DNA from 3 places in the Uliginosibacterium paludis genome. Region 2 is predicted to be linked to each of the others. Evidence: predicted binding sites of a transcription regulator. Region 2 holds the regulator's gene; each other region holds the start of a gene.
What was found. The regulator FliA, encoded in region 2, starts transcription of late flagellar genes. The targets are predictions, from matches to a motif close to CTAAAGTTNNNNNNNNNNNNGCCGNTA.
Positions count from the first base shown of each region.

Region 1: a site for FliA is predicted at 2,187-2,213, ahead of ABDB87_RS17790 (chemotaxis protein). Genes of this name have one in related genera too.
Region 3: a site for FliA is predicted at 1,702-1,728, ahead of motA (flagellar motor stator protein MotA). Genes of this name have one in related genera too.

Region 1 covers NZ_JBDIVF010000010.1:76,202-82,192, reverse strand. The annotation lists gene ABDB87_RS17805 (CheR family methyltransferase) at 1-783, shown strand, start outside; gene ABDB87_RS17800 (chemotaxis protein CheB) at 869-1,561, shown strand; gene ABDB87_RS17795 (STAS domain-containing protein) at 1,681-1,986, shown strand; gene ABDB87_RS17790 (chemotaxis protein) at 2,282-3,247, shown strand; gene ABDB87_RS17785 (chemotaxis protein) at 3,265-4,212, shown strand; gene cheY (chemotaxis response regulator CheY) at 4,230-4,619, shown strand; gene cheZ (protein phosphatase CheZ) at 4,692-5,585, shown strand; gene ABDB87_RS17770 (chemotaxis protein CheA) at 5,645-5,991, shown strand, end outside.
Region 2 covers NZ_JBDIVF010000003.1:173,855-179,845, forward strand. The annotation lists gene flhF (flagellar biosynthesis GTPase FlhF) at 1-1,005, shown strand, start outside; gene ABDB87_RS09600 (MinD/ParA family ATP-binding protein) at 1,002-1,784, shown strand; gene ABDB87_RS09605 (RNA polymerase sigma factor FliA) at 1,925-2,677, shown strand; gene ABDB87_RS09610 (flagellar motor protein) at 2,698-3,438, shown strand; gene ABDB87_RS09615 (cupin domain-containing protein) at 3,451-3,798, opposite strand; gene ABDB87_RS09620 (DUF1161 domain-containing protein) at 3,968-4,225, shown strand; gene ABDB87_RS09625 (glycosyltransferase family 39 protein) at 4,262-5,746, opposite strand; gene ABDB87_RS09630 (ArnT family glycosyltransferase) at 5,770-5,991, opposite strand, start outside.
Region 3 covers NZ_JBDIVF010000010.1:82,738-88,728, forward strand. The annotation lists gene motB (flagellar motor protein MotB) at 1-763, opposite strand, end outside; gene motA (flagellar motor stator protein MotA) at 792-1,646, opposite strand; gene flhC (flagellar transcriptional regulator FlhC) at 1,801-2,346, opposite strand; gene flhD (flagellar transcriptional regulator FlhD) at 2,368-2,682, opposite strand; gene ABDB87_RS17830 (GGDEF domain-containing response regulator) at 2,974-4,905, opposite strand; gene ABDB87_RS17835 (GGDEF domain-containing protein) at 5,011-5,991, opposite strand, start outside.

The DNA of each region.
Region 1 (5,991 bases), on a different contig from region 2:
GCGCTGATTTACAAAAAGGCCGGTATTTCGCTTTCGCCAGTCAAGCAGGACATGGTCTACAGCCGCCTTGCCCGACGTTTGCGTGCGAAGGGGCTCAAGCGCTTTACGGACTACCTCGACCAGCTCGAACGCAGCCATGACGAATCGGAGTGGGAGGCCTTCGTGAATGCGCTGACCACGAATCTGACGTCCTTTTTCCGCGAGGCGCATCACTTCGACATGCTTGCAGAGCAGATGAAGCGCATGTCGGATCGCAGGCCATTCCGTATCTGGTGCAATGCCGCGTCTACCGGGGAAGAGCCCTATTCGTTGGCCATGACAGCCTGCGAAGTCTTCGGCAACAATCCTCCGGTCGAAATCATCGCTTCCGATCTGGATACGAACGTGCTGGCGCATGGACAGAAGGGCCTTTACACGCCCGATCGTGTCGAGCGCCTGAGCAAGGAGCGTGTGCAGCGGTTTTTTGTGCGGGGACCGGGCGACCCCGAGGGGCAGTTCCGCGTCAAGCCCGAGCTTTCACGCCTGATCAAGTTCCGCCAGATCAATCTGCTGGCGCCGAACTGGCCCTTGCAGTCCGGATTCGATGCGATCTTCTGTCGCAACGTGATGATCTATTTCGACAAGCCTACGCAGTACGGCATTCTCGAGCGCTTCGTGTCGCTGCTCCAACCCAAGGGTTTGCTGTATGCCGGGCACTCAGAGAATTTCATTCATGCCGCCAGTCTTTTTCATTCTCTCGGGCGAACGGTCTACGAACGGGCGGATCAGCGCAGAGGCGCATAGCCAGGGCGGATTGACGCGTCGGCGCCACTTCAGGTCAGACAAGGGCATTCCAGGCGAACCCCGCGATCGGGGCAGGTAAGCTTCCATGCATACGAAATCGCTCAAACCAGCCGTATCGCAGACACAGGCCGCCCCGCACCAGGCTGAGCCGGGCGCGGGGCTTGCCCATGCAGGCATGCATGTGCCGCTGCCGGGCCGTGTGCTCCAGGAAAGAATCGTTTTCATCGGGGCCTCGACGGGCGGAACCGAGGCGCTTCGCACGGTGCTGACCGCTTTGCCGGCACACATGCCGCCCATCATGATCGTGCAGCACATGCCGGAAATGTTCACGGCATCCTTTGCCAAGCGGCTCGATGGCCTCTGTGGGCTCTCTGTCAAAGAGGCGGAAGAGGGCGAACGCGTACGGCCGGGGTGCGTGTATATTGCGCCCGGGCACTCTCATCTGCTGGTCAAGCGTGTCGGAGGCGGGTTTCAGTGCGAACTTTCACGCGCCGGACCGGTCAATCGGCACCGTCCCTCCGTCGATGTGCTGTTCCATTCGGCGGCCAAGGAGGCGGGCAGGATCGGGTTGGGCGTCATGCTGACGGGGATGGGAAAGGACGGCGCCGTAGGCATGCTTGCGATGCGCAAGGCAGGTTGTCACAACATTTGTCAGGACGAGCATTCCTGCGTGGTGTGGGGAATGCCGCGAGAAGCAACCATGAATGGTGCGGCCAGTGAGGTGGCTTCATTGCACGATATTCCGGCCAGGATCGTCAGCGTATTGCGTGGCGGCTGACCGCCCGGCTGGGCATAATGGGGCCAGACAGGCAGGGATGTGCCGTAATTGAGCCAAGAGGTCAGACCCTTTTGACCGACCCGCTAAGAATTCACAGTTTCTGCAAGGAGAATATTTCGATGGATGCAAAGGTCACGGTAAGCGATTCGCAGGCGGTGTTGCGGCTTGGCGGGCGTTTCGATTTCAAGGCCCACCGTGAGTTTCGCGATGCCGTGGATTCCCTGCTCGGACAGGCAGGTGGAAAACCTCTCCAGGTTGATCTGGGCGACGTTTCCTATCTCGACAGCTCTGCACTCGGCATGCTGCTGATGCTGCGTGACAAGGCCAAGGCCGCCAACAAGGATGTCGCTTTGATCGGCGTGAAGGGCAGTGTCCGGCAGGTGCTGGATATCGCCAATTTCTCCAAGCTTTTCGCGATCAGCTGATTCACTGCAAATGACCGGTATTCCCTGCGGTGCAAGGCCGCAGGGGGCACCTTCCGGTGCCGGCAGTTCCCGCAAGTCCCCTCTCTTTTTCCCCCGCCCTTTTCCTCCTTAAAGTTATTCCGTGTTCGACCGCTAATTCCGGCAGAGCAGGGCCATGGCAAGGCTTTGGTTTTCGCCACCGTTGATGTGCAGGCAGCTCCCTCAAGTTTGCGCATCGGGTGTCGTAAAGCTCTCAGGAACAACGCTTCACGGTTTTTTGCCGGGATGCGCTGCAGACAGTCAAGCGGAGAACACCATGTCGGAATTGCTGAAGAATATTGATGCGAGGACGAGGCTGGCAGGAACGAACAAGCTCGAGATCCTGCTTTTCTCGCTGGGAACCGACGCCCGGAGCGGGCGCAAGGAAAGTTTCGGCATCAATGTGTTCAAGGTGCGTGAAGTAATGCGCACGCCGCCGATTACCGCTGCCCCCGACATGCAGCCGGGTGTCGAAGGCATGGTGTCGCTGCGCGGCCAGCTTGTGCCCATCGTCGATCTGGCGAAGTACTGCGGGATCGATCCTGAGGGCAAGCGCGAGATCATGATCGTGACCGAGTACAACGGTCATACCCAGGGTTTCCTGGTCGAGGGCGTTGACACCATTCTTCGCCTGGACTGGGCCCAGATGCGGATTCCGCCTGACATGATGACGACCCGCCTCGGCGGACTGGTCACGGCCGTCACCGAGCTTGAAGACAACCGCCTGATCATGATGCTCGACGTCGAAAAGGTCTTGGCCGAAACGACAAAGTATGACGACGACTACATGTTCAAGGACATTCCCCCGATCGGCCGTGACTTCACCGTGCTCTTCGCCGACGACTCCTCCGTGGCACGCCGGCAGATCGCGAAAACACTGGATGTGCTGGGCGTCCGCCACGTGTCTGCCGTGAATGGTCGGGCTGCGTGGGATGAGCTGGAGCGCATCGCCAAGCATGCAGAGGTAACCGGCCGCAAGGTGTGGGAAGTGCTTCACCTCATCTTGACGGACGTCGAAATGCCGGAAATGGATGGCTACATTCTGACCAAGAAAATCAAGACCGATCCCCGCTTCGACGGCGTGCCGGTCCTGATGCATTCTTCCCTGTCGAGCATTTCGAACCAGACTTTGGGGAAATCGGTCGGCGTGGATGGCTATGTGCCCAAATTTGAACCTCATCGTCTGGCGGGTGCCATCCGGGCAATGCTGTCGCCGGAAGACACCCCCGAAATGCTGGCTTGAGCGAATTGGAGGTCAATATGGAAAACGCAAACACCAATCTGCTCGAAACGGTCGATGGCCGTACCAAGCTTGCCGGTTCCAACCGGATGGAAATCCTGCTGTTTTCGCTCGGCACGAGCGAGATCTTCGGCATCAACGTGTTCAAGGTGAGAGAAGTTTCCAAGACACCCTTCATCACCAAGGCCCCGAACATGCCGACGGGAGTTGAAGGACTGATCTCGCTGCGCGGCAACGTGATTCCGGTCCTCTCGCTGGCGCGGATCATTGGAATCAACAAACCCGAGCACGGTCTCGGCGGCTCGATGATGGTGACGGAATACAGCAAGCGCACGCTGGGCTTCCTGGTTCACGACGTGGACAGGATCATTCGCGTCGAATGGAGCAAGGTCCGGCAGCCGGAGAACATGTCGGGCACTTCCCAGAACTACATTACGGCGCTGACCGAACTCGCTGACGGCAAGCTGGTTTCCATCCTGGACGTCGAAACCATCCTCTCCCAGACCTTCGGGGAGGCTCCGGTGGGCCAGATCGCCTCGCTCGACCGGAACAGCGAAACGAACATCTTCTTTGTCGACGACTCGGCGATCGCGCGCAAGAAGATTGCCGAAGTACTCGACAAGCTGGGCGTACGTCACAAGCACGCACTGAACGGGTTGGAGGCCTGGACCCGGCTCGACGGCATGGCCGCCCATGCCCAGCAGCAGAAGAGAAAACTGAGCGACGAAATCAACATGATTCTCGTCGATGCAGAAATGCCGGAGATGGATGGATATGTCCTGACCCGAAACATCAAGAACGATCAGCGCTTCGACGGCATTCCCGTCGTCATGCATTCGTCATTGTCCTCGGAAGCTAACCGCTCGATGGGCAAGGCGGTCGGCGTTGATGCGTACGTTGCGAAGTTCGATGCGGAAATACTGGCGGAAACCTTGCGTCCGTATCTGTTGAAGGCCTACAAGGACTAATCCGGAGAAAACCAATCATGTCGGATCCAAAAATGAAATTCCTGGTGGTGGATGACTTCTCGACGATGCGGCGCATCGTCCGGAACCTCCTCAAGGAGTTGGGCTACACCAACGTCGATGAGGCGGAAGACGGTGTCGTGGCCATGCAGAAGCTGTCAGCCGGGGGGATCGACTTCGTCGTGACCGACTGGAACATGCCGAACATGACAGGCATCGAGTTGCTTCGTGCCATCCGGGCCAATGCAGGCATGGCTCACCTGCCGGTGCTGATGATCACGGCCGAGGCGAAGAAGGAAAACATCATTGAAGCCGCCCAGGCCGGGGCCAGCGGATACATCGTCAAGCCTTTCACTGCGGCGACCTTGTCCGAGAAGCTTGGCAAGATCTTCGAAAAACTGGGCAAGTAATGCCGCCGTCCGGCAGTACTTCAAGCATGTGAGCGGCAAGGCCGCTGAGATACAGGATTAGGAGCCGATACCATGGCCAAACGGCTGAAAGCGGACGAATCAGGCGATAACGACGAATTGCAGGCACTGTTCGATTCCATCACGAACACTTCGGAGCCGGCTCCGGCTGCTCCGGTAGCACGGACGAGTGTTCCGGTTGCAGCACCTGCATCGGACGGTGGTGGCGACTCTGAAGAGTTGCAGGCCCTGTTTGACAGCGTGGCAACGAAGCCCGCGCAGAGCGCACCGGTTGTTCCTGCAGATGACTCCGTGAATATCAAGGAAGCGGTGGCTGCCGCATCTGCCATGTCCGCAGAAGAGCGTCAGCAGCAGGCATTCGTGCAGATCGGTCAGCTGACCCGTCTGCTGCACGACACCATTCACCAGCTCGGCTATGACCGCATGCTGGAAGAAACCGCGGAGAAGTTGCCTGACGCGCGTCAGCGCCTCTCGTACATTTCGCAGATGACCGAGCAGGCGGCGAGCCGCGTGCTCAACGCTACCGATATTGCAAAGCCGATTCAGGACCGGATCGAGAGCGAATCTGCCGAGCTCGGCAAGCGCTGGTCACAGCTCTACAACAAGGAGTTGTCGGTTGAAGAGTTCAAGGCGCTGGCTGCGAGTACCCGCAAGTTTCTTGACCAGTCGGCGAGAGACAGCAAGGTGGTCAACGAGCAGCTTCTCGAGATCATGATGGCGCAGGACTTCCAGGACTTGACCGGCCAGGTGATCAAGAAAATCGTCGAGATGGCGTCCAAGCTTGAAAACGGTTTGCTCAAGGTCCTGATCGACATCATGCCCGAGAGCAAGCGTGTGGTTGCAGAAGATGGTCTCCTCAACGGCCCGGTCGTGAGTGCGGAAGGGCGGGAGGATGTCGTGACCAGTCAGGAGCAGGTCGACGATCTGCTCGACAGTCTGGGTTTCTGAGTGTCGGCGCGAAGCGGCGACATGCGTTCGAATTTGTCAGCGTATAACCGGAGTCAGCCATGAGCGATTTCGCGGGAATGGAAGATCTGCTGCAGGACTTCCTCGTTGAAGCCGGAGACTTGCTCTCTGGCGTCGACAACAAACTCGTAGATCTGGAGCGCACCCCCAACGATCTGGGATTGCTCAACGAGATCTTCCGGGGTTTTCACACCATCAAGGGCGGCGCGGGCTTTCTGAACGCGACCGAACTGGTGGCCTTGTGCCACCTGACGGAAAACCTGTTCGACAAATTGCGGACCGGAGAGCTCAAGGTCGGCCCCGAGATGCTTGACGTGATCCTTGCGGCCACGGCTGCAGTACGGACCATGTTCAACGAACTCGAGCGCGGCATGTTGCCGGCTTCTGC
Region 2 (5,991 bases):
GCCGGCTTTGCGCCGGAAGGGGACCCCAAGGTCGAGGCGCTGGAAGCCAGTAACGCCCGTCTGGCCGAGGAGCTCGCGTCGATCAAGGGCATGCTCGAGCGCCAGCTGGCGGGCTTCGCATGGAACGAGATGTCGCGCCAGGCACCGGTCCGCGCCCAGCTCATGAGCGAACTGCTGGAGAGCGGCTTCTCGGCCCAGATGGCGCGCGAGCTGACCGAGGCGCTGTCCGCCGAACTCAGTGCCAACCAGGCCCGCGCAGATGTCCGCAATCGCCTTGCACGGCGACTGAAAGTGATCGACAGCGATGCCGACATCATCGAGCGCGGCGGCGTCTATGCGCTGGTGGGGCCGACCGGTGTCGGCAAGACCACGACTGCGGCGAAGCTCGCCGCACGCTGTGTGGTGAGGCACGGCGCAGACAAGCTCGCGCTCATCACCACCGATGGCTACCGGATCGGCGCCCATGAGCAGTTGCGTATCTATGGCCGCATCCTCGGCGTGACGGTTCACGTGGTCCGCGATGCGACCGATCTGCGGCAGACGCTGCAGGATCTTCGCCAGAAGCACATGGTGATCATCGATACCATGGGCATGAGCCAGCGCGACAAGATGGTCGTGGAGCAGGCCTCCATGCTGACGGCTGCCGGCGTCGTCCGCCGCCTGCTCGTTCTCAACGCGACTTCGCGCGGCGATACCCTCGACGACGTGGTGCGTGCCTACGATGGCCCGGATCTTGCGGGATGCATCCTGAGCAAGGTCGATGAAGCGGCTTCGCTGGCGCCGGTGCTGGATGTGGCCATGCGTCGCGAGCTGCAGATGTACTACGTCGCCAACGGTCAGCGCGTGCCGGAAGATCTCCATCTTCCCAACTGTGCCTATCTGGTCCATCGGGCCTTGCGTGAGATCGGGGCGGATTCGCCCTTCAAGCTGGACTCGAAAGAGGCCGGCATGCTCATGACGAAGCCGCTCGAACCGGTGCGTGCCCAGAGGGGAGTGACGAGATGATGGACAAACGCTTTCAGGATCAGGCCCAGGGCTTGCGCCAGCTGCTTCATGCAGCGCCGCCCGAGGTGCTGGCGGTGCTGCCCTGCGGGCAGGGCAGCATGAACTGGGTGGCCGGACAGCTGCGCGCGCGCGCCGCATCAGGCGCCCGCATCCTCGCGATGGAAGAGCGTCGTGCCTACGGCAATCTGGCCGACTGTCTCGGCATCAGCCCGCGCTTCGATCTGGCTGCGGCCATGCGCGGCGAACTGCCGCTGGATGCGTGCATCCATGAATCGGTGGCCGGTCTGGATGTGACCCTGGTGGCTGCACTTGCCGACGCGCTGGGCAAGGATCGCATTTTCAACCAGCGCTGCGAGGCCCAGCTTCGCGTGCTGCGCAGCGGCTGGGACGAATGGGTGGTGCTGGCCCGGGGCGGCTCCATCGAAGGCTTCTCGCAGCTTTCCCTCGCCTCGCCGAGGTTTCTGGTGGCCCTGTCGAGCGACCCCATGTCGCTGACGGCGGCCTATGCTTGTCTCAAGCAGATCGCTGCCGCGGGCGGCGAGCGTCTGGTGTCGATCTGCATGACGGATGCGGAGGCGCCTCACGCCCGGCAAACCTTGCAGCGTCTGTGCGATGTGGTCCTGCAGCGGCTCGACATGCCCCTGCAGCCGGTTAGCAGCGTGGGCGAGGCGCTGGCCTGCGGGCGCCATGAGCCGGGCAGCGGGGCCGATGCCTACATCGACCGCCTTGTGCGTGCTGCCGCAGGGGGCGCGCGTCAGGGGCTGGCCGCCAAGGGCTGAATGGCTCCGAATTGAGCGGGACTTGTCCGCTTTTTCCGGCGCTAGGAAGCAGCAGGGCCGTCGCAGAATGGTGACAACATTCTTTAACGCATGTCGCAGCTCCGCAAGGCGCCGCAACCCGTCAGAAGAGAGAGACAACGATGTATAACGCAGCTGGAACACTGGACAAGAACCAGCTCATTGCGCGCTACGCGCCGCTGGTCAAAAGGATTGCCTACCACTTGATGGCCAAGCTGCCGGCGAGCGTGCAGGTCGATGACATCATCCAGAACGGCATGATGGGTCTGCTCGATGCGATCACGCGTTACGAGGAAGGACTGGGCGCCCAGTTCGAGACCTACGCGGTGCAGCGCATCCGCGGCGCCATGCTCGATGGTCTGCGCGAGAACGACTGGTTGCCACGCAGTCTGCGCCGCGAGATGCGACGCATCGAGACCGCCGTGCACACGCTGGAGCAGCAGAACGGACGCCAGCCCACCGAGGGTGAGCTTGCCAAGCTGCTGGGCATGGATCTGGGCGAATACCAGAAGATGCTTCAGGACGCCCGCGGCTATCAGCTGGTGTATTTCGAGGATTTTGGTGACGAGGATGACGACGATTATCTCGAACGTCATATCGTCGGTGCAGCGCCCGATCCACTCACGATGCTGGAGGATCATGACATGCGCAACACGTTGATACAGGCGATCGAAGATTTGCCCGAGCGCGAGAAGATGGTCATGGGGCTTTATTACGAGGAAGACATGAACCTGCGCGAGATCGGCGAGGTGCTGGGCGTGTCGGAGTCGCGCGTCTGCCAGCTGCACAGCCAGGCCATTGCACGCCTGCGCTCGCGCATCTCGGGTGGCCGCGAAACACCGCGCACGCGTCAGCGCCGCGCCAGCGCAGCCTGAGCGGAAGGGTGGAGTAGCGCGTGGATCTCATCAGCATCATTGGCCTGCTCGTCGGTCTGGTCGCGATTGTCGGCGGCCAGCTGCTCGAAGGCGGCCATATCGGTTCGCTCATTCAGCCGACCGCTTTCCTGATCGTCATTGGCGGCACTGCGGGAGCCGTGATGCTGCAAAGCCCGTGGAAGACCTTCAAGGCCGGTCTGCGGATGGTGAAGTGGGTTTTTCAGCCGCCGGCGCCTTCGCTCGAGCGGATCATCGCCGACATCGTTTCCTGGAGCGGGGTGGCGCGCAAGGAAGGCCTGCTGGCGCTGGAGTCCCGCATCGAGTCGCATCGTGATCCCTTCGTCCGCAAGGGGCTGCAACTGCTCGTCGACGGCGTCGAGCCCGAGCGCATCCGTGATGTGCTTGAAGTCGAGATCGGTGCGTGGGAAGGCGAGCTCAAGCAGGCAAGCAAGATCTGGGAGGCCGCGGGCGGCTATGCGCCGACCGTGGGGATTCTCGGTGCGGTGATGGGGCTCATCCATGTGATGGAGAACCTCTCTGACCCTTCCAAGCTGGGCGCCGGTATCGCGGTGGCGTTCGTGGCGACGATATACGGCGTGGGCTCGGCGAACCTGGTCTTCCTGCCGATTGCCAAGAAGCTGCATGCCACCATCGGTCAGCTGGTGGCGGTTCGCGAGATGACGCTTGACGGGCTTATCGGCATCGCGCACGGAGATAACCCCCGCCTCATCGAGTCCCGCCTGAGGGGCTACATCAACTGAGGCGCGCGCGGCTTACAGCGCCCAGAAGACGAACACGCCCATGGTTTCGTCGCCATCGTTGAGCAGCATGTGTGTCGAGCCTGCCCGGGTAAGGATCACGTCCCCCTGCTTCGCGCGCCGCTCCTCGCCATCGATCCTGATCAGGCCGCAACCGTATTGCACGACATAGATTTCCTCGCGGTCGTCCTTGTGTCCGTGCTCTCCGATCGAGGTGCCCGGAGGCAGCTCGGTGAAGGCGACGTAGCGCAGCCCGGACGCAAAGTCTTCGGCACCGAAGAGCTTGCAGCTGCGTGCCAGCCCCTGACCGTCGTGAATGCTTTTCTCGACGACAGGCATGTCGTGGTAGTTGCGGATTTCCATGCGTTTGCTCCCTGATGATGCCCGGCATCTTACCTGCTCCGGCCGCGGCCTCCGTCCTGGCCAGCCCTGTCAGGCGAAGGCGGCTGCCACGTCCGGCAGAAGGGTTAGAATGGCTCAGGCACATGCAGGAGTCATGTGCCTCACACACCGCAAACAAGGAGGCTTTCACATGAAACGCGTAGTCATTGCACTGTCGCTGGCTGCATTGTCCGTCCCCGCTTTTGCGAAGATGGACTGCGCCGAACTCAAGTCTGCCATTGCGGCGAAGATCGAGTCCAAGGGCGTGACGGCCTATACGCTTGAAGTCGTCGATAAAGGCCAGGGCGGGTCGGCGCGGATTGTCGGTTCCTGTGAAGGAGGCGCCAAGGAAATCGCTTACGTGCGCGGCAAGGCGGCTCCTGCCGCAGCAGCGCCGGAGTCGAAGTAATCGTGTTGTCAGGCGCGCGCAAGGCGCGCCTGTTTTTCAGCGGCTGTAGCCGCGGAATCCGCTGAGCAGCCAGACCGAGGCTTCACGCCGCAGGCCGGGTTCGATCTCGACACTGATCCGGGCGAGTTTCGTTGCGCTGGCAAAGCGCTCGAGCAAAGCCTGGTTGTCGTCCCGGCTGATGAGGATGAACGGGCGGCTGTGCAGCGAGTCGTCCAGCGGAGAGGTCAGCTGGTAGTGGTCTGCCGGGTGCGGTCCGGGCGTCCAGGCCGCGTGATCGGGCTCGATGTCGCGGAACTGGTAGAGCATGTGAGCCATCATGGTCCGGTCTTCGGTCAGCATGACAGCGTCAGGATGTGCCGCCAGGTACGGCCGGATGGCTGCTGCCAGCGTATCCCAGCCTTTCGCCCGCTTGAGCGGATCCATCCTTGCGGTCTGCGTTTTGCCGCTCACCCGGTAGAAGTCCCCCAGGTGATAGGCGCCGAACATCAGCACGAGGTTGAGCCCCAGCGCAATCAGCCACCAGTTCTGGTTACGAAGGCGGGCCAGGAATTTCGTGGCCAGCAGCAGCGCGGCCAGCAAGGCTGGCGCGGCCCAGTTGCCGTTCGCTTCGGAGCGGCTGGCCTGGATGATGACAATGGCAAGCAGCGGCACGCTGAAGGCGAGCAGGAACTGGTAGCGCCCGTCACGGCGCTTGCGCCAGGCGAGCAGCAGGCCCCCCAGAAAAGCGAGGGCGAAGCCCGGGCCCAGTGATCCGGCCTGGGCAAGCAGAAACTCGCCAAGGTTGCCGCTTTTGTCGTTGAGGCCATCCACATGCGTGATGTCAGCCGTATGGCGCAGGGTCGGGAAGTCGTGCGCCCAGTTCCACAGGATATTGGGCAGCACGATCAGGCAGGCCAGCGCGATGGCGGCCCAGAGCCCGGGATGAACGAAAATGCGCCGCAAGCGGATGTTGGACAGCAGATAGAACCCGGCGGACAGGCCGAAGGCGGCCATCGTGTACTTCGACATGATGCCGAGGCCCACTGCCGCACCGAGCAGGAGCCAGTCCCGCATGTAGTCGGTTTCCAGTGCGCGGATCAGGGCCAGCATGCCCAGCGCCCAGAAGAACATGAGCGGCGCGTCGGTGGATACGGCCAGCCCGAGTGCAGAGACGAGCGGGATGAGGCAGAAGGCGAGCCCGGTGCGGAAGCCCACGCGGGCGTCGAAGAGCCGGGTACCGATCCGGTAGAGCAGCCAGGAGGTTGCGGGATACAGGATCAGGGCGGGCAGCTTTACCGCGAGCAGTCCGTCGCCGAAGAGTGCCGTGCTGGCGGCGATCAGCCAGCCGATGACCGGGGGCTTGGAGAAGTATCCCCAGTCGAGCGACTGCGCCCAGGTCCAGTACTGGGCTTCGTCGATATAGAGCGTGACCCCCAGACGCGGAATGACCCAGAGCCGGTAGACAGTCAGCAGGATCAGCAGCAGCACGAGCAGCCAGGGCTGTGCCATGTGGCTGGTCGGCCGGGTTTCAGCCGAGCTCATGCGCATCCGCGTCCAGTCTTCCATTACTTCACTTTCACGAGAACAACGCCGCCTTCACGGAAGAGCACTTCAACATTGGCGTCGGCGGGAAGACGATCAACGCGGGTCAGCGCGATCACGCCCGGCTGGGCCTGTACGGTCGGGCTGACCTGTTGACGATAGACCGAGAAGCTGGGCGCATGGAAGTTCCAGAGGATGCCCGGCGTCTCCAGCTTACGAGCGACCAGCCCTGCGCGCTTGACCGG
Region 3 (5,991 bases), on a different contig from region 2:
TCAGCTCGCGGCGTGAGGCGTTCGCACGATTTGAGGAGAGTTCCCAGTTTGAAAACCCGCGATCTCCGCCGGCATAACGCGCGGCATCGGTATGTCCGGAAATGCTGACCTTGTTCTGTACCTGATTGAGCACCTGGCCAATGGCCCGCACGATGCTGCGCGTATAGGGCTTCATCTCGGCACCACCCGAATCGAACATCGGCCTGTTCTGATCGTCCACGATCTGAATGCGCAGGCCTTCCGATGTAAGGTCCAGCAGGAGCTGGCTCTTGAACTGCCGAAGATCGGGACTGGCTTCGATCACGGCCTCCAGCTTGTCCTTCACATCCTGCAGACGCATTTTTTCTTCCTGCTCGATCTGCTTCTCGGCAGCTTTCAGATCGGCCTGCCCCGTCCCGGTGACAGCATTCGATTCGGCAGGAGTCACCTTGACCTCACTGATCTTCTTCGGCTCCTTGTAGGAACTCTTCGCGATCTGCCCGACCGACTTGGTCAGATCCTGACCCCCACCTGAAATCGGCGCCGTCGCGCTGCCGGAGCCCGGTCCGCCAGCCATCGAGACTTTCAACGGGTTCTGGAAAAAATCCGCAATGCCCTTCAGATCTCCCTGGGTTGTGGAACCGAGCAGCCACATCAGCAGAAAGAACGCCATCATGGCCGTCACGAAGTCGGCATACGCGATTTTCCATGCACCACCATGAGCGCCGCCCCCGCCCTTCTTGATGCGCTTGACGATGATGGGTTGCTGGTTGTCGCCGCTCATGCTGCGCTCATCTCCATCCGCTCAGGGCTCACTTCTTGCGGCTCTTGATTTCTTCTTCGAGTTCGGTGAAGCCCGGTCTGTCACCTGCAAACAGAACCTTGCGACCAAATTCGACCGCCACCTGCGGCGCGTAACCGCTCATGCTCGCCAGCAGCACGACCTTCATGCACTGATAGATCTTTCCGCCCTCTTCCACCTTCTGCTCGAGCTGCGAGGCAATCGGGGCAACGAAACCGTATGACACAAGAATACCGAGAAAGGTCCCCACCAGCGCACCACCGATCATCTTGCCCAGCACCGCCGGGGGCTCGCCCACCGACCCCATGACGTTCACCACCCCCATCACCGCCACCACGATACCGAATGCTGGCGTCGCATCCCCCGTCTTGGACCAGATGTGCGCCGGGGCATGGGCTTCGGCATGATGGGTTTCGATCTCGATATCCATCAGGTTCTCGAGCTCGAAAGCATTCAGGTTGCCGCCCACCATCATGCGCAGGTAATCACAGAGAAACTCGACAGCGTGGTGGTCGTGCAGAAAGGCGGGGTACTTGGAAAAGATCGGGCTGGATTCCGGGTTCTCGATGTCGCCTTCGATCGACATCAGCCCTTCTTTGCGGACCTTGGCCAGGATCTCGAACAGCATGGCCAGCAGCTCGATGTAGAAGGTCTTGTTGTAGGGCGAGCCCTTGAACAGGGCAGGCAGTGCGCCGAAAGCGGCCTTGACGTTCTTGGGCGAATTGCCGGCCACCAGACCACCGATGGTCAGCCCCACGATGGCCAGATACTCCATGGGCACGAACAGGGCCGCGAGGCTGCCGTGTACCGCGTATGTCCCCACGGATGCCGCGAGGATGATGACGTAACCGATGATGAGGAACATCGCTCAGACCTTCTGCCCGAATTGATCAACCGGGTCATGCCCAGACCTACCGGGATATCGGCATCCCACAGCGAAACTTGACAGTCGCTCGCCGCTCAACAGACACAAAAAAGCCGGCAATGCCGGCTTTTTTCGCGATCCAGAAATCAAGGAATCAGACCGCCACGGCGCTCACATCGCGCATCGGGCGCTTACCCTTACCCGCACGGGCGGGGACGTGACAGAGCCCGCAGACATAACCGTGGGACGGATCGAAGGCATGCGCCACGAAATGCCCCGAGCACTTCGTGCAGCATGTCTGCTGCAGCATCTTTGCATCAAAGAACCGGACAAGCGTCCAGGCGCGGGTCAGGCTCAACACCTCTTCCAGGTCATTGCGCTCGAGCTGCTCCCGGTACATGCGATAAGCCTGCAGTGTGGCGGCCAGACCGTCGAGGCGGGCGTTGCGCGTCACGAAGCCACGCAGGGACATGAACAGTGAGGCGTGCACGTTCTGCTGCCACGGGATAAACCAGTCAGTCGAGAAAGGCAGCATGCCCTTGGGCGGCGACTCACCGCGGATTTCCTTGTACAGCTTCAGGAGACGTTCGCGAGAGAGTCCGGTCTCGGACTCCAGCATCTGCATGCGGGCGCCGAGTTCGATCATCTCGATCGCCAGCCTCGTTTCCTCTGCATCCTGCACCAGACTTTTCATTCTCATGACGCGCTCCCGGATCCCGGCTCAGGAAAGATGTTCAACAGGCTTGGAGGCCGCGAGGATGGTGGCATGAATGCGGGCCGCAGCATTTTCGCGACCATGATTGCTCATCAGATTGAGCAGCAAACTGTCATCGAAGCGGAAACGGCACAACAGCATTTCGTTTGATGCCATGCGCAGGATCTGGGCCGGAGAGAGGTTCTCGACGATATCGGCGACGTCTTCGCCGATTCCCAGCTTGAACATGGCGTTCGCCCGGTCGGACTGCAGCATCTGCTGCGCAAGCATCAGGTAGGAGAGATTGAGTTCCCTGATTTCGCCGCCAATATCCATTTTCATGTTTGCCTCCACTGCACTGTTCGGGGGACCCGTTCTGCTTTCGGGTTTGTGTGTCAATTGTTGTCGACGCAGGGGGCGACAACAATTCAGGCAGTGTCGGAAAATGACGTACCAATAAGACGCGCAAGGCGTGTAGGAACATGTCCTACACGCCTTGGCAAAGGAATCCAGAATTCAATCAAATTGATGATTTTTAAGGAAAAATCAAAAACCTATGCGGCACTCATTGATGATTTACGACCGCATCGGAGCGAACTTTAGGGTGTGTTTGAAATAATAGGGACTTTCCCTTTATTCGCCCGCCTGCAAGGCAGAAACGCGATTCCGGCCAGCCTGTTTCGCCCGATAAAGGCTCTGGTCAGCCTGACGCACCAGCGCATCGGCATCCGGCGTATGACGATCCCGGCAGGCCACGCCGAGGCTGACCTGCGGCTTCAGCCGATGCGGGCCCGCCGTCACATCCACAGCGATCACTGCGCGCCGGATGCGTTCGGCACAGGCCTGAGCCGCCTCGAGCGACAGCCCCGGGCACAGCACAACGAACTCGTCGCCGCCGAGGCGGGCCAGCAGATCGCTCGAGCGCAGGCTGCTGCGGATGGCAACTGAAACCGCACGCAGCACCTTGTCACCCGCCTCATGGCCGTGAGCGTCGTTGATGCCCTTGAAGCGATCGATATCGATCACGATACAGGCCAGCAACGCATTCGAAGCCTGGGTGGCAGACCAGATTTCCTCAAGTCTTTCCACAAAGCACCTGCGGTTCGGAAAACCGGTCAGCGAGTCCGTCAGCGCGACCTCCTGCAGACGGCGATTGCTCACCGCCAACTCGGCTGCAAAGCGGCGGATCTCCTCGCGGTCCTGCTCGATCTCGTATTGAAGCGAGCTGATGCGCTTGCCGGCTTCCAGGCGCGCAAGTAGCAATCTTTCTGACACGGGCAGCGACAGGATGTCGTCTGCTCCGCCATCGAAGGCGGCAATCGTGGTCTCCTCGTCACCGCTCAGCGTGAGCAGCACGATGTAGATGGCCCGACCGATCCGGGTGCGGCGAAGGCTGGCCAGCATTTCAAGCCCGGAAACATCCGGCAGTGACCAGCCAAGCAGCATCATGTCGGGACGGAAGTCGAGCGCCGTCTCGGTCGCACTGAACCCGTCCGTAGCTTCAGCCACTTCATAACCGGCCTTGAGCAGGTAGGCACGCAGCGACGCACGCTGCGAGGGATCCGCTTCAACCAGCAGCACCCGCATCCCGTCGCTCGCGCGCTGACTGGCACTTACGCCCTCGTCGTCTGCCGGCAACGCAGACGCCGGCAGCTCCGGCCCCTCCTCTTTCGACTGGAAGGGCGAACAGCCATCGGTCGCAACATCCAGCAGCACACCCCATTCGCTCCACTCCAGGAGCGCGGTGTCGATCATCCCGGAAACGGTTTCCTCATCGAATCCGAGACAGGAGCCTGCGGTGAGCAGCTTCCAGCGCAGCGGCTGGCAGTCCTGCTCGGTCGTGTTGCACAGACCACCCGCAATCCGGGCGAAGCTCAGGGAATACTCGAGTGCAGCCTGACGCGTGCCCTCGCCGTGATGGCCGGCACGCAGGATCGCCACGTTGAACGCGGCATCGCAAAACAGGCGTGGCAGGCCCCAGTCCGCGAGCATGGCGGCTCCCAGCTCGGCGCTGTTCATCGCGAAGGCCCGGGTTTCATGCTCGAGCAGTTGCAGCGGATCGCTGCCGGCCTCCTGGCAGATGCGGGAGTAGTCGTGCGGATAGAGCGTGGCGAGTGCGAGCTGGCCGACCCGGGCGAGCAGACCGAGGCAATAGCTCTCATCCGGCGCAACGACGCGTGTGCGCAGGGCCACCGTCTGCATCGTGACCGCGGTGAGCAACGATTTGCCCCAGAAGGCACGATAGTCGAAGCCCTCGCAGGCGCCGCTGCGGTAGTTGTTGAGCAGGGAGAAACCGAGCGCCATGGCTCTGACGGCGGGTACGCCGAGCACGTTCAGCGCCTCGCCGATCGAGGCAACCGGTCGCCTGCCGTAACCGATGATGTCGTTGGCAGCCTTGATGAGCCGCCCTACGAAAGCCGGATCGCTGCGGATCAACGCGGCAAGCTCGGCCAGCGACATCCGCTCCTGCTGCGTCAAGCGGATGACGGCCAGCGCAATCCCCTTGGGCGAGGGAAGATCGCCCGAGGCTTTCAGCTGTTCGAAACGGGAAATATCAATCGGCACCTGAACACATGTCCATAGCAAGAAAGGCACAGCTGGCAGACAGTGCGCAGCCGGAGCCAGACATGCTTTTACGTCGCGACGCGGGCTTTCTTGAACCCGGAGCGATCAGGCCAGGTTGACGCGATTCCGCCCTTCACGCTTTGCAGCATAGAGCGCCTGATCGGCTGCGACCATGAGATCCATCATGTTTCCGTAATCGGGAAACTGCGCCATGCCGGCACTGAAGGTGACCGAAAAAATCCCGTCGTCGTACGCGTGATAGATGCGCGAAAAACTGTCGCGGATGCTCTCCAGCCGCTCAAGCGCCTGCTCGACCGGCGCATCCACGAACACCACGACGAACTCCTCGCCGCCGTATCGCCCGACGATGTCCGCCTTGCGCAGCCGTTGCTTGAGGAAACGCGCCAGCGAACGCAGCACGCGGTCGCCCACGGTGTGGCCGTAGGTGTCATTCACCTTCTTGAAATGATCGATATCCAGAATGGCATAACACACAGGCGACCCCACGCGCTCGGCCTGCAACAGGGCCTGCTGCAGCAGCGCCTTGGTTTTCACGTGGTTGAACAGGCCGGTGAGGCTGTCTTCCACCATCAGCTTGCGCAGGCTGCGATAGCGCTCGGCCTTGCTGATGACGGTATTGACGAGCTGAGCCTGACTGATCGGTTTGGTCAGGAAATCGTCACCGCCATGGCGCATCGCTTCGAGCTGGATGGCTTCGCTGGTTTCGCTGGTCAGGTAGATGAGCGGAATGGATTCGAAGGCCTTGTTCTGGCGAATGATCTTGGCCACCTCAAGACCATTGCATTCCTGCATGTGGAAGTCGAGCAGGAGCACGTCCGGCGCAAAATCCATCAGTGTTTCGAGCACCAGTTCCGGCTGGCGCACCGCGCAGAAGCGCAGGTTCGGCTGGGATTCGAGCGCCTTCATGATCGACGCGAGCACGGTGACCGAGTCATCCACGATCATTACCCGGAAGGGTTCCTCACGCGCAGTGAAGATCAGCGGATCGATGGCATCGACGAAGGCCGTGGCGGTCAGCGGCTTGAGGAAGAACCCCTGTGCCTTGAGGCGGACGGCCTGGAGACG